4 regions of the Thioalkalivibrio sp. ALJ1 genome follow, and region 3 is predicted to be linked to each of the others. Evidence: predicted binding sites of a transcription regulator. Region 3 holds the regulator's gene; each other region holds the start of a gene.

Region 1 (3,332 bases), 1.1 Mb from region 3:
GTGCAGATGACCTGAAATAGTGCGTCAGTGAGATAATCCCCGTAGGAGCCGCCTTGGCGGCGAAGCCCCTGCCAGAGGTGGACACTGTGGACACTGGCAGGGGCTTCGCGGGCAAGCCCGCTCCCACAGAGGCGCCGCCCAGCGGCATCTCTTTCCCGGGGAATGGGCTACAGGCCGCCCTTGCCCAGCAGGTCGGACATTGCGACGGTCGCCTCGGCGACCTCGGCCAGTCGCCGGTTCTGGTTCATCGCCGTCTGGCGCAGAAGCTTGTAGGCCTGGTCCTCGCTGAGGCCGCGGTGTTGGATCAGAAGCGCCTTGGCACGTTCGATGGTCTTGCGCTCGGCCAGGGCCTGGCGCGCCGCCTGCAGTTCATCCTCCACGGATTGCAGGCGGCTAGCCTGGCGTTGCACCAGGTCCATCACCGAATGGCCGACGATCGGTACGTCGAGCACGCCGTCATCCCCGTCGCCCTGGGGCTCCAGCCCTTCCGGGGCGCCGAAGAACACGGCATAGGGCACGCTGTCACGCAGTTCCGATTCGGCGAGCTGCGCGATGCGGTCGCGCACCGCACCCAGATCGGCCCGGTCCGCCTCGATCCGGGCGGCACAACACTCGTTCAGATGCATCTCCAGCAGGTCCTCGATCTCCTTCATGGTGTCGATGCGTGCGGTGGTACAGGCAAACCAGGCCTCGGCCCGGGCTGGATCCGGCGTTCCATCGGCCTGGGTGCAGGCCTGGCGGCGCAGGCGTTCGACCTCGGGCGCGAAGCCCGCACCCTGCAGCTCGCGCCAGGCGGCACAGGCCGGCTCCGGCGCGAACTCGGAGAAGATGCGAAACGAACGCTCCTGGGCATCAATACGATGCAACAGGGCCTGGCGAAGCTCTCCGGCGAATCCCCCTTGACCAAACCCGGCGGCACCGATCGCACGTTCCTGGCCCGCCAACTCCTTGCCCTGCATGAAATTCAAAAGCGCAACCAGGGCCCGCGAGACCTCCGGATCGGTGGCCGAATCCGCTGCCTCGAAGACCACCGCGAGCAAGGTACGGATCAGTTCGCTGAAGCTGCGCATAGCCTCCATCGGGGTCAGGGTCCCCTCGAATACCTCCTCGCGCAGACTTGGCAGCCCCGAAAGGCCGTGCAGGGCCAACGCCATACGCCCCAGAAGACGGCTGCGAGCATGGGCGCAGGCACCCGGCTTGAGCCAGCCACCCAGTTGGCCATTAAAGCCCGCCGCCGCCACGTCAGAATCTTCCCGGTACTGCGCGAGCTCGTCCGCGTAATGTTGCCCGCCCGAGCCGATCCACAGACTGGAGGCGCCCCGTTCACGCTGCAGCTGGTGCACCAGGGCGCGGATCAGTCCAACCAACTGCACGGCTTCCAGCAGGCGCTCCAGGCTCACAACCTCGCACTTGCGCGAAGCCACCAGGAAATCGCCGATGGTCTCGTCCAGGGGGGTATTCGAAGTCATGCGCGTGTTCCGTGACAGGTTCACAGGAACCAGCAAGCATGCAATGTGCCAGGTCGAATGACTGGCACCGGGTGGGTACAGCAAACGGGCGGGGCGTCACACCCCGCCCGGGTCGGAATTCGACCGGGTCAGAAGCTCATGGAGCGATCAAACTCGGCGACGGCCTGGACGTAGTGGCCCATGCCGGCCATCTCGGCGTTCGGCAGGAAGTTGTGCTCGCCGACGTCGCGACCCTTGGCGCAGGCCTCGCAGGCCCAGAACGGGACGCCTTCACTCACCAGCGAATCCACGATGTCCTTCATCGCCGGCATGTTGTGGCCGACGATCTTGTCGTACACGTTGCGGTTGGCGATGTTCACGGCCTCGCCCTGCAGCCAGACGGTCACGTCGTGGCCCTGCTGCTTGGCGACGTTCGCGGCGATCATGCCGAGGGTCGCGCGGGTGGGATCGTCGGTACCGGCGGTGACAGCAACAATAAAGCGCATGGGACTCTCCTTGGTCACGTCTCAAAGTCACAGGAACCGTAGCGATCTGCAACCGTGTCGTCGAGTTCCCACTAGCGCAGTGCGTCACTCTATCGGGTCTGCGCGCCGCTCCAGTCAGGGCGCGTCTTTCGGCTCGATACTCATGCGGTAGAGCTTGAAAGCCATCAACAACCAAGGAACGGCGTGCATGATCAAGTCGAAGATGTCCAGCGGGCGTGTCAGCTCGCCCTGGAAGAGCCAGCGAATCTTCTCGACGATGTGTGGTTCGGGAACATAGGGTGACAACCCGAGGGTCGCCACGAACACAGCGAACAGCCACAACGGCGTCCGATCGACCCAGGCTACGAAGGCTTTCATGGCGCGCATCCTACCTGAAGCGCCTCTCGACTTGCGACTACCCCCGCGCCGACCTAGAATTCGCCCTGCTTCAGGGGAGTAGCGACCCGGGTGTTCAGGGAGTACCTGACCTCACCGGGGTCTGCATCAACAGATTTGATCGGCCGCCTGGTCGACCGTGGTGCAGACAGCCCCGCCGCCGATGCGGCACCGGGCCCCGCGAGACCCGTGGCGTTGCGTCAACATCCTTGGCCGGGTGGGGACGCGATGTCACGTGTCTTGCAAACCCACCCGGCCCGGAAGAACGCCATGGAAGCCCTGCTCGTCTCCACCGTGATCGTCGCCATCGCCGAGATGGGCGACAAGACTCAACTCCTGGCCCTGCTCCTGATCTGCCGCTACCAGCAGACCTGGCCCATTATCTGGGGCATCGTGGTAGCGACCCTGGCCAATCACTTCCTCGCGGCATTGGCCGGGATCTGGATTGGCACCAGCGTTCCGGACGACTGGCTGCGCTGGGGGCTGGGTATCGGTTTCATCATCATGGCCGCATGGGTGCTGATCCCGGATGGCGAAGACGAACTACCCGCCGCCTCGAAGCACGGCGTGTTCTGGACCACCACTGTGCTGTTCTTCCTGGTGGAGATGGGTGACAAGACCCAGGTGGCGACCGCCGCCCTGGCCGCGACCTTCGACAGCCTGGTCCTCGTCGTGATCGGTTCGACCATCGGCATGGTCCTCGCGAATGCCCCGGTCGTCTGGCTGGGCCAGCGCTTCGCCTGCCACCTGCCGCTGCGACTGCTACGCGCGCTCGCCGCCCTGCTGTTCTTCGCCCTGGGTCTCGGGATCCTGCTCGCCTGGGTCTGAGGGCGACACTGAAGTCAGCGGAGCCTCGGCGTGCAGCGTCTTCTGACCCAGCCAGATACGCCGCACCAGGCGCGGCAGCAACAGCAGCAGGGCCAGCACCGCCAACACGGCCAACCCCAGCTGCACGCCGCTATCGGCGCCGGCGGCCATCTCGCGCGTGGCATGCCCCAGCCAG
Region 2 (3,332 bases), 330 kb from region 3:
AGCCGTCCACGATCGCGGAGGGTGCACGTTGGTTGAACCCAGCCGCCGCCCGCCGTTTGGAGAGCGTGGATCGTGCCGAAGATGGCGGCTCCGACATGTCCACGCTGGGGCGCGTCCAGAGGCGGGAAAAAATTGATCCGATACCGTGGCCATCAAGTGGCTGCAGCCACAGTTGGATTGTCGAACTGGAAACGACCGGTGCCGTCACCGATTGATGGTGAGGTACTCCGGTACGAAGTCCGCCACGAAAGAGGTCTGACCCAGAATGGCATGCTGTCCAATGAAGCCGGACACGAGTGTAAGCCCGCGCCCGGCCTGTCTTTCATGCTCGAGCTAGAGTTGACGAGTGCGACGACGGCTCAGGAAGAGCAGGCCCGCCAGACCAAGTCCCAGCAATGGCAGCGACCCGGGGAGAGGCACTTCGGTTGCCTCGGTCGCAAAAACCTGCACGTTGACGTCGCTGCTCTTGTCCCAGCCAGCGCCGTCCGAGTCGATGACCCCGCCAACGTTTGCCTGAAGATCCGTGGACGTACCAGCAAACCAGTTGTATTCGTTGTTGGCGCCGTCCTGCGGTGTGCCACTCAAATCGGCGTTCGATGCGTGGTTGAACCAGATTGCACTGTCCCCTGCACCGGTGATGCCAAAGACGTAGTCACCGGATGAAAAAGTTCCGAGGTTCAAAAAGTCGATCTGCCATATCTGGCTCAATGTCCCGCTGCTGCCTTCATAGTGGCTGCCATCAGCGTAGGTGACGGGAGTGATCTGAATGTCAGCATTGTCCGTGTCGTTGCCGATAATATTCCCGGAAGCGACAGTGGGGATGGTCTCGGCTCCAGCTTCGCCGAGGAAAAGCGAGACGTTGGAGAAGATGTTGCCCAGCTCTCCAACCACGGGACGGCCACCGACGGCCCAGGTTCGCAGCCCCTGGACTTCCCATGCCCCACTCGCATTGCTTCCAAGGGAAAAGGTATCGCCCGAAAAGAAATCGCCTTCGAATCCCCAGGCGACGTTGCTGCGGTCGGAGCCGGCATCGGAATTTAGGTTCTGGTCCGGCAGGCCCCGGTCGATCAGTGGGGCCGAAAAGGCCGGAGCGGCCATAGCCGCGCTGAGCGCAATCGTGATTCCGGTCGCCGCCAGTACTGCACGAAATTCCTTGGTTCGCATCACTTAATTCCCTGTTCTTGAGCTTTCCAGGAGGGGGTATGCAAGCGGCGGGCCAACTTCTTTCACGCCCGTCATGAGGCGGAGTGCTTCACGTCCCTTTGGGGGAATGCGGAACGATCCGTAAAGAATCCTGACGAGGAAACAGCCGAGTTGTCGGCTTCGGGTCTCCGCTCACAAATCGGCTGCTTCTCGGGGGCGCGCGCGGACGAACGGCCCATATTCGCCACCCCGCAAAGCTTTCGCCTCAGTCGTTGAGCACCAGGACCTCTCCGTGTTCTCCGTGCCCTCTGTGGTAACAAAGCCCTGCGCAGGTCTACAGGTCGCTGAACAGGCGGCCGTGGCGGCGTTCGAGCTCGGTGGGCAGGTGGCAGGTGCCGGAGGAGTACTGGATGGCGCCCACGTCGGCGCGGCCCTGGCGAGGTTGCCCGCAGAAGTCGTGCTCGACTCGGGGTGGTTCCGAGCCCGAAGCCAGCGGACGGGCATCCGGGTCGTCCAGTCGCAGGTCGCCTAGCCCGGGCGCCAGGAGCCAGCGCTCCATGGGTGCATGGCGTTGTCCCAGGAGGCTGTCGTGTGCCCAGTCGGCCGTGCCTTCGATGGCCGATTGGGTCCAGCGCGCGATGCGCTCGGGAATCCAGCTGGGATAGCGTTCCTGGTAATAGCCGATCCGCCGGATCAGTTCGTCGCGCAGCCCTGGCACGTACGCGGCGGTGTCAAACCAGCCAGTGGAGATGTTGCCTTCGGTCTCGAGCTCGGCGTCGTCGCGCGCCCATACGGTGCCGGTGATCAGATTGTCCACCACCGTCGCCTGCGTTTCCGGGAAACGACCCTGGATGCCGTAGGCGTTGAACACCGTATTGTTGGCGACCAGTGCTCCCTCGGCGCGATTCAGGTAAAGCCCCGGTTCCTGCGGACAGTTGAGGATGATGTTGTTGGTCATCTGGCTGTTCACACTTTCCGTACAGGTCTCGCAATCCCCGATCTCGCGCCGGTCCAGAACACCGGGGCTAGTTCCACCCCCACCCAGCGACAGCCCAATACGGCGCTGGCCCGTGTGGCGCCACTCGCAGATGACCAGGTTGCGGTCGAATACGGCGTTCGCCGCGCCGCCCTTCACAAACCCCGGCGAGCCATGCCGGCCTGGCGTGCCCTGCGCAATGTCGGCGATAAAGTTTTCCTCGATTCGCCAGCCTTGTCCGCCGACGATATCAATGGCGACAACCGGCCATCGTGTGGTGTGGATGGCATCGTTTACGAACACGTTGCGGCGGATCTGCACATGGTCCGGGAAACGCCTTGGGTCGCCCTCGCCGTTGGCCTTGATCGCCGCGTGAAAGTTACGAAAGCGGTTGCCCTCGACCAGGACATGATCGGCTTCGCGCACGATGTGCAGGGCGTGGTTGCCGCCGCCATCCCCGCGAAAGTCCAGATCGTGGATCTCCCAGTGGGGCGCAAACAGTTTGATCGCGGTGCTGTGGCGGGAATGAATCACCGTCGTCCCGGGGATGCTCGCGCGCAGGACGATCGGCTCGGCCTTGGTGCCGGGCTCCCGCAGGTTGATCCGACGCTCCAGCTGGTAGTCGCCCGGGCGCAGTTCAATCACGTCGCCCGCACTGGCCTGAGAAAGGGCTCGTTCCAGTTGTGTCGCATCCGAAACCAGGCGCGATTCAGCCCCGGCGATCACGGGCAGGCACATGGCGACGAGCGCTAGGGCAACACGGATTAGTGTACGCACTCCCGCTCGAGTCGTTTTTGCGTGCGAACAAGGCGCGGCGACCGCCGTGCAGTCATCCTGCACAAGGAAGCCGCAACGCCGTGCGCGCGCCCGTTTTTGATAACAACGGGCGGCCGAGCCCCGTCTTTCAATGGCTTGTGGGGCTTGGTGCCCCAGGTTCCCCGATCCTGCGTTTTGCCACTTGCGAGTAGAACCACTACCCGCTGCGTCGCGCACCTTCCCTCGGAAAGCCTGGGGTACCAACGCGAGTGTGTACACTAATCCGTGTTGCCCTGGATAGCGGGGGCTTCTGCGTATTGCATGGTTCGGCATGAACGGTCCTCCCGTTTCCTCTGGCCGGGTGGGGCGGCCGGCCGGCGTGATGCGAGCCGCCGGATTGGTCCCGCAATCCTGCTAATCTGGCGCCCTTCCCGAATGGATACCGCCAAGACCGATG
Region 3 (3,332 bases):
CCGCTGGTCGACGTATGGGTAGACCGTCTGCAAGGGCCTAGCCCTCGCTGAAGCGGCCCACGAGTTCCTGCTCCAGAGCCGACGCATCGCCGGCTCGGCGCAGGGCGGCAATCGTGTCCGGCTGGGACAGGCCGCGTGCGAGCTGGGCAAGCAGGTTGAGGTGATCGTTGGTCGCGGCTTCCGGGACGAGCAGGGCGATCAGGATATCGACCGGCTCGTGATCCATTGCGTCAAAGTCGACACCCTGCTTCAGGCGCAGCACGGCCACGCGCGGAGTCGCAAGATCGGGCAGCCGGCCGTGAGGGATGGCGACGCCATGCCCCAGGCCAGTGGAGCCCAGCTTCTCGCGGGCGGACAGGGCCTCGAAGATCGCGCTGCTGGCCGGCCCCTCGGCGTCACCGCCGGCGGCGAGGAGCTCCGCCAGTGTCTCGAGGGCCCGTTTCTGGCTGGAACACTCGGGCTCCAGACCTATGCGGTCGGCGGTGATCAGCTCGGCAATGGTCATGGATCAGGAGGCCTGCTCGCGGTTGCGCTGGGCACCCTCGGCGCGGTGGTGATCCTTGACCTTTTCCTTGTGCTTGATCAGCTGACGGTCAACCTTGTCGATCAGGCCGTCGATGGCTGCGTACATATCGTCGTGGGAGGCCTCGGCATGGATATGGTTACCGCTAACCTGGAGATTGGCCTCGGCCTTGTTGTGCTGACTCTGATTCTTCTCATGGGTCAGCACGACGTGGACGTCGATGACTTTGTCAAAGTGGCGCTCCAGCTTCGCGAACTTCTCGTTGACGTATTCGCGCAGGGCGTCGGTCAGGTCGACATGGTGGCCGGTCAGATTGATCTGCATGGTTGGGTCTCCTTGGGTTACTTGCTGCCGGTGGGCATGGAAGCCATCTGCCGACGTTCGCTGGATGAGGGGATATGCATGGCCTCACGGTATTTGGCCACGGTACGGCGTGCCACGTTAATGCCTCGATCCGAGAGGATCTGGGCGAGCCGGGCATCGCTCAGCGGCTTGTTCGCAGGCTCGTCGCCGATCAATTCCCGAATCATGGCACGGATGGCGGTGGCCGAACACTCACCGCCATCGTTGGTACCGACGTGGCTGGAAAAGAAGTACTTGAACTCGAAGACCCCGCGCGGGGTGTGCATGAATTTCTGTGTGGTCACGCGTGAGATGGTCGACTCGTGCATCTCCAGGATCTCGGCGATGTCGCGGAGGATCAGCGGCTGCATCGCAACCTCGCCATGTTCGAGAAAGCCCTGCTGGCGGAGCACGATCGCCTCGGCGACTCGGAGCAGGGTGTCGTTGCGACTGTGCAGGCTCTTGAGGAACCAGCGCGCTTCCTGCAGTTGATCGCGCATGAAGGCGCTGTCGCGGGCGTCCGAGACCTGACGCACCATGCCGGCATAGAGGTCGTTGATGCGGATGCGCGGGGCGATCTCCGGGTTCAGCTCCACTCTCCAGCCATCGACCGTGTGGCGCACATAGACATCCGGGACTACGTATTCCGAGGTGGCCGTACTGATCTGGGCGCCAGGACGCGGGTTCAGGGTGCGGATCAGATCCAGTGCGCGTGCCAGCTCGTCCGGGTCGCGTACGCCGGACTGGCTTTGCAGCGCCTTGTAGTCGCGCTTGCCCAGGCTGTCCATGCCGTGCTCCAGGATGGCGCGCGCGGCCTCCCGGGCCGGGGCATCCGGGGCGAGCTCGCGTAGCTGAATCTCCAGACATTCACGCAGGTTACGGGCGCCCACGCCCAGCGGGTCGCATTGCTGGATCCAGTGCAGCACGGCTTCGACCTCGTCGACCCCGACGGGTTCTTCCTCGCCACGGTTAATGGTCTCGGCCAGGGTCTCGAGGTCGCCTTCGAGATAGCCGTCAGGGCTGATCGCGTCAATCAAGGCCGCGCCGATGCGCTGGTCGCGCGGGGTCAGATGGCTCAGGTGCAGCTGCCACAGGAGGTGGTCCTGCAGGCCCTCGCCGCCGTCGTCGCTGGTGTTCTCCAGCGGGTCGCGGTCGTCCAGGCCCTTGGGGGCGGTCGGTGGCTCGTAGATGTCGTCCCAGCGGCTGTCGGTCGTCAGCTCCTCGGGGATGACGTCGTCGCTGGTGGTGGTGGCCTCCATGCGGTCGCCTTCCACCAGTTCGCCCTCTTGGTCGAGGCGCTCGGTATTCGGATCGGCGTCCTCGTCCTCCACCTGTTCGAGCATGGGGTTGCTCTCCAGCGCCTGCTGGATTTCCACCTGCAACTCAAGCGTGGACAACTGCAACAGACGGATCGCCTGCTGCAGTTGCGGGGTCATGGTGAGCGTCTGACCCAGCTGTAGATTGAGGCCGGGTTTCAGCATTGTGGTGTCGGGTCGAAGGTGACCATACGTGAAATCTTAAAGCCTGCCTCGTGGTTTGTGCACTGGCCGCGCGACGTGTGCGTCGGAATCACAGGCGGAAATTCTCGCCGAGATAGACTCGGCGAACCTGAGGGTCGGCGAGCAACTCGTCGGGTGTCCCGGCGGCCAGCAGGCGCCCCTCGCTAAGAATATAGGCCCTGTGGCAGATGCCGAGGGTCTCGCGGACGTTGTGATCGGAGATCAGTACCCCGATTCCGCGGCGGGCAAGGTGTTCGATGACGGCCTGGATGTCCCCCACCGAGATCGGATCCACCCCGGCAAAGGGTTCGTCCAGGCAGATGAATTGGGGATCGCCGGCCAGGGCGCGGGCGATCTCGGCCCGCCGACGTTCACCACCGGATAGCGAAATGCCGGGGCTGTGGCGCACGGTCTCTAGCTGGAACTCCTCGATCAGGGCGTCGCCGATGCGCCGGCGTTCATGGCGGTCCAGTCCGGGGCGAAGTTCCAGCACTGCCTGCAGGTTGTCCCAAACGCTCAGGCGTCGGAAGATCGAGGCCTCCTGCGGTAGATAGCCCAGGCCGGCGCGGGCCCGCACATGGATCGGGGCGCGGGTGATGTCGCGCTCGCCCAGGGTAATGCGTCCGGCGTTGGGGCGGATCAGTCCGACCAGGCTGTAGAAGCAGGTGGTCTTGCCCGCACCGTTCGGGCCCAGCAGGCCGACGACCTCGCCGGGAGCCAGATCGACGTCGACCTGGTCGAGGACGGTGCGCTTGCCATAGCGTTTGGTCAGTTCACGTCCGATCAGGCGGTCGTGGGGCGCGCCTGCGGTCGCCGGTTGGCTGGCAGTGGTGTTCATTCGTCGTCGCGCGGCTGGATGGTGATGCGCACGCGTTCGCTGTCACCGTCGCCGCGCTCGGCCTCGATCACGTCCGTTGCCAGGTCGTAGGTAATGCGTTTTCCGCGTGCCTCTTCGTTGGTCGTGATTA
Region 4 (3,332 bases), on a different contig from region 3:
ACCGCTCTGTGCAGGGCTTTTGGGTATCGGCGGTGGATCGGATTGTCAACGTGAACTGGCAGGATGTGAAATCACCCCCGCGTGGTACCGGGCGCGAATCCTTCTTGGTCGCGGTGACCGAGATCAACAACAAGCTGGTAGAGATCATCGATGTCGAAAGGGTGCTTTCCATCGTGAATCCATTGCCAACCGAGGTCTCCGAATCCATTCGGCAAGAAGCTGTGTCACCAGAGGGGCGGAAGGTGTTAATCGTCGATGACTCGGTGGTGGCCCGCAAGCAGATCGAAAGCGCGATCAGGGGCTTGGGCTTTGAATACGTGGTCTTCAAGGATGGCCAGGAAGCGCTGGAGTTTCTGGAGCAGAAGGCCGAGGAAGGTCCGATCAGAGAACAGATCGAGCTGGTGATCTCGGATATCGAGATGCCGCGGATGGACGGCTATACCCTTACTGCCCGCATCCGGGATCATGCCGGGCTTAAGGATCTGAAGGTGCTGCTGCATTCCTCGCTTAGTGGCGAATTTAACACCGACATGGTCAAGCGTGCGGGTGCCGACGCCTTCTTGTCCAAGTTCAACCCGGACGAACTGGCGAGCGCGGTACTGGATCAGACCGGGCGTGATGGTCAGTGACACGGCGAAGCGGCAGTCGCTTGCCGGGTGGCGATGCAGGAGCGGTGCTGAATGGCCGGATCGGTGCGCACGCAGCGTTACGGGCTTGGATCCTGTCGTGCCGAGTGCTGGAAACCGTATACTGGAACCTGCTTAGTGATTTTGACCCGGACCGTGGAGCCGGGCGGCCCTGTCAAGGATTCGTCATCAGGATGCTCAATCATCATGGACTGCGCTCAGGGATGAACGGGTGATTGATTCCCGCGACTACGAGGAGTTCGCGCGTTTCCTGCAGGATTGCTGCGGTCTGGTGCTGGGCGATAGCCGGCAATACCTAGTGTCCAGCCGCTTGTCGCGCCTGCTCGACGAGTTTAGTTTCAAGAGCGTTCCTGAACTGTTGCATGCGATGCGCCAGGCGCCGAATCCGCGCCTGCGGACGCGTGTGATCGACGCGATGACGACGAACGAGACTTCCTGGTTTCGTGATGGTTTTCCGTTCGAGATCCTTCGCCATGTGTTGTTGCCTGAACTCGCTGCCAAGAACAGCAGTAACAAGGTCTGGTCATCGGGGTGTTCCAGTGGCCAGGAGGCCTACAGCATCTCCATGGTGGTCTCGGAGTGGGAGGAGTCCCGTCCAAGCCGCAAGGTGCCTGTTTCGATTCTGGGAACCGATCTTTCCGAGAAGATTGTCGAAGACGCTCGGCGCGCCATTTATGACGGACTGAGCATTGTGCGTGGCTTGAGTGAGAGTCGTCGAGCCCGCTTTTTCGAAACGGTTGCGGACGGGCACAAGGTCATCCCGGAGGTCCAGCGCCGTTGTCGCTTCCAGAAGCTCAACCTGATCGATAGCTATGCGGCGCTAGGCAAGTTCGACCTGGTGTTCTGTCGGAACGTGCTGATCTACTTCTCCGGCGAGACCAAGCGACAGGTTCTTGACGGTATTGCCCGGCAAATGAACCCAGGTGGCTATCTGTTTCTTGGCGCTTCCGAGACGGCGGGCCCCTATACGCAGTCTTTCGAGACGGTGCGGACCGAGTATGGCTCGGTCCTGCGGGTGAAGTCCTGATCGATCTCTGATACCGGGCTGTTGTGACCAAAAGGCCCGTGCAATGCGGGCTCCGGGTGAGGGACTGAATGGCTGGCCCTCTCCGCCTCCTCCTTGTACCTGACGTTTGTTCCCCTCCGATGGCATAGGCCTTGCATCTGCCTCCATACAAGGGAGCGCAATGGTTGCGTCTCCGTTTCGATGCGAGGGCCGCCAACGGCGGGCAGGACGGAAGCAGATGAGTCTCTCACTGGACAAGGCGATGGGGATTTTGCCGCAGGCGATCAACGTGCGTGCGCAACGCATGGAATTGCTGGCTTCCAACATCGCCAATGCGGACACCCCTAACTACAAGGCGCGGGATGTCGACTTTCGCTCGGTGCTGGAGTCCGCGGCCGGGAGCGGCAACGCCTTGCCCATGGTTCGCAGCCAGGCGGCACATCTCGACCCCAATGCAGGCGCTATGAACGGACAGGCTGAGGCGCTTTACCGAGTGCCTTCGCAGGCATCCCTGGACGGCAACACCGTGGACCCGCAGATGGAGCGGGCCGCCTTTGCGGAGAACGCCGTGCAGTACCAAAGCAGTCTGGAATTCCTAAATCGCCGGGTCTCTGGCATCCGCGAAGCCCTGCGGGGCGATCGCTAACGCCGACCTGATCGGGAGATCGATGTCGTGAGCAACCTCTTCAGTCTTTTCAATACCTCGGCCTCGGCGTTGTCGGCGCAATCCGTGCGCCTGAACACCGTGGCCTCGAACCTGGCCAACGCCAACACGGCGGCCACGAATCCGGACGAGGCCTACCGCGCCAAGCAGGTGTTGTTTCAAAGCGTGATGGATCAGGCCAACCCGAACGGTTCTGCAACCTCGGTGCGTGTCGCCGGTGTTACCGAATCGCAGGCGGCCCCGCATGCCCACTACGAGCCGCACCACCCGCAGGCGAACGAGGAGGGCTACATCTTCCGCCCGGCGATCAGCGTGGTGGAGGAGATGGCCAACATGATGTCCGCCTCGCGCAACTACGAGGCGAACGTCGAGGTGATGGAAACCTCGCGTCAGCTGCTCCAGCGCACATTGCAGATCGGTCAAGGCTAGAGGAACTCCACATGACACAGATATCCCCTGAACTCCTGGATCGTCTTGGCCTGTCGCGCCCTGACAAGAAGCCGGAAGGCGAGATGGACCGTTTGGGCCAATCGGACTTCCTAAAGCTGATGACCACTCAGCTTGAGAACCAGGATCCGATGGACCCGATGGACAACGGTGACTTTCTTGGCCAGATGGCCCAGTTCTCGACGGTGACCGGTATTGAGCAGTTGTCGAAGTCCTTTGAAAAGCTGGCGCAGTCGCTGGGGCAGAACCAGACGTTGCAGGCGGCTTCGCTGGTGGGTAAGGACGTGCTGGTTCCGGTGGAGTTCGGCGAGCTGGGCCCGGACGGGATGATCAATGGCGCAGTAGACCTCGAGCGCTCAACGGATGAGTTGCAAATCGATGTGTACAGCCCGAACGGCGAGCGCATACGCCGGATGAACCTGGGTGCTGCGGGTAGTGGTCTTCGGGAGTTCAGCTGGGACGGGATGCGCGACGACGGCACGTTCGCCCCACCCGGCGTGTACGAATTCAAGGCCTCGGCTCGTTCCGGCACTCAGACCGAATCCGTGGATACCTTTCTGGATGCTCG

The links. The regulator sigma-54, encoded in region 3, starts transcription at its own class of promoters, with help from an activator protein. The targets are predictions, from matches to a motif close to TGGCANGNTNCNTGCTT.
Region 1: F462_RS03005 (nitrate regulatory protein) is a predicted target of sigma-54. The motif match lies at 1,504-1,520, and genes of this name have one in related genera.
Region 2: F462_RS06695 (PEP-CTERM sorting domain-containing protein) is a predicted target of sigma-54. The motif match lies at 1,203-1,219, and genes of this name have one in related genera.
Region 4: flgB (flagellar basal body rod protein FlgB) is a predicted target of sigma-54. The motif match lies at 1,795-1,811, and genes of this name have one in related genera.

The regions. Positions count from the first base shown of each region.
Region 1 is NZ_KN050684.1:136,172-139,503, forward strand. It holds gene F462_RS03005 (nitrate regulatory protein) at 168-1,469, opposite strand; gene F462_RS03010 (DsrE family protein) at 1,598-1,954, opposite strand; gene F462_RS03015 (hypothetical protein) at 2,069-2,311, opposite strand; gene F462_RS03020 (TMEM165/GDT1 family protein) at 2,600-3,157, shown strand; gene F462_RS03025 (TVP38/TMEM64 family protein) at 3,092-3,332, opposite strand, start outside.
Region 2 is NZ_KN050684.1:932,318-935,649, forward strand. It holds gene F462_RS06690 (hypothetical protein) at 1-215, shown strand, start outside; gene F462_RS06695 (PEP-CTERM sorting domain-containing protein) at 334-1,164, opposite strand; gene F462_RS06700 (chondroitinase-B domain-containing protein) at 1,478-2,896, opposite strand; gene F462_RS06705 (hypothetical protein) at 3,330-3,332, shown strand, end outside.
Region 3 is NZ_KN050684.1:1,258,998-1,262,329, forward strand. It holds gene F462_RS08190 (PTS sugar transporter subunit IIA) at 38-505, opposite strand; gene hpf (ribosome hibernation-promoting factor, HPF/YfiA family) at 509-847, opposite strand; gene F462_RS08200 (RNA polymerase factor sigma-54) at 865-2,346, opposite strand; gene lptB (LPS export ABC transporter ATP-binding protein) at 2,435-3,202, opposite strand; gene lptA (lipopolysaccharide transport periplasmic protein LptA) at 3,199-3,332, opposite strand, start outside.
Region 4 is NZ_JQIW01000003.1:161,493-164,824, forward strand. It holds gene F462_RS00670 (chemotaxis protein CheV) at 1-629, shown strand, start outside; gene F462_RS00675 (CheR family methyltransferase) at 859-1,674, shown strand; gene flgB (flagellar basal body rod protein FlgB) at 1,892-2,299, shown strand; gene flgC (flagellar basal body rod protein FlgC) at 2,327-2,746, shown strand; gene F462_RS00690 (flagellar hook assembly protein FlgD) at 2,758-3,332, shown strand, end outside.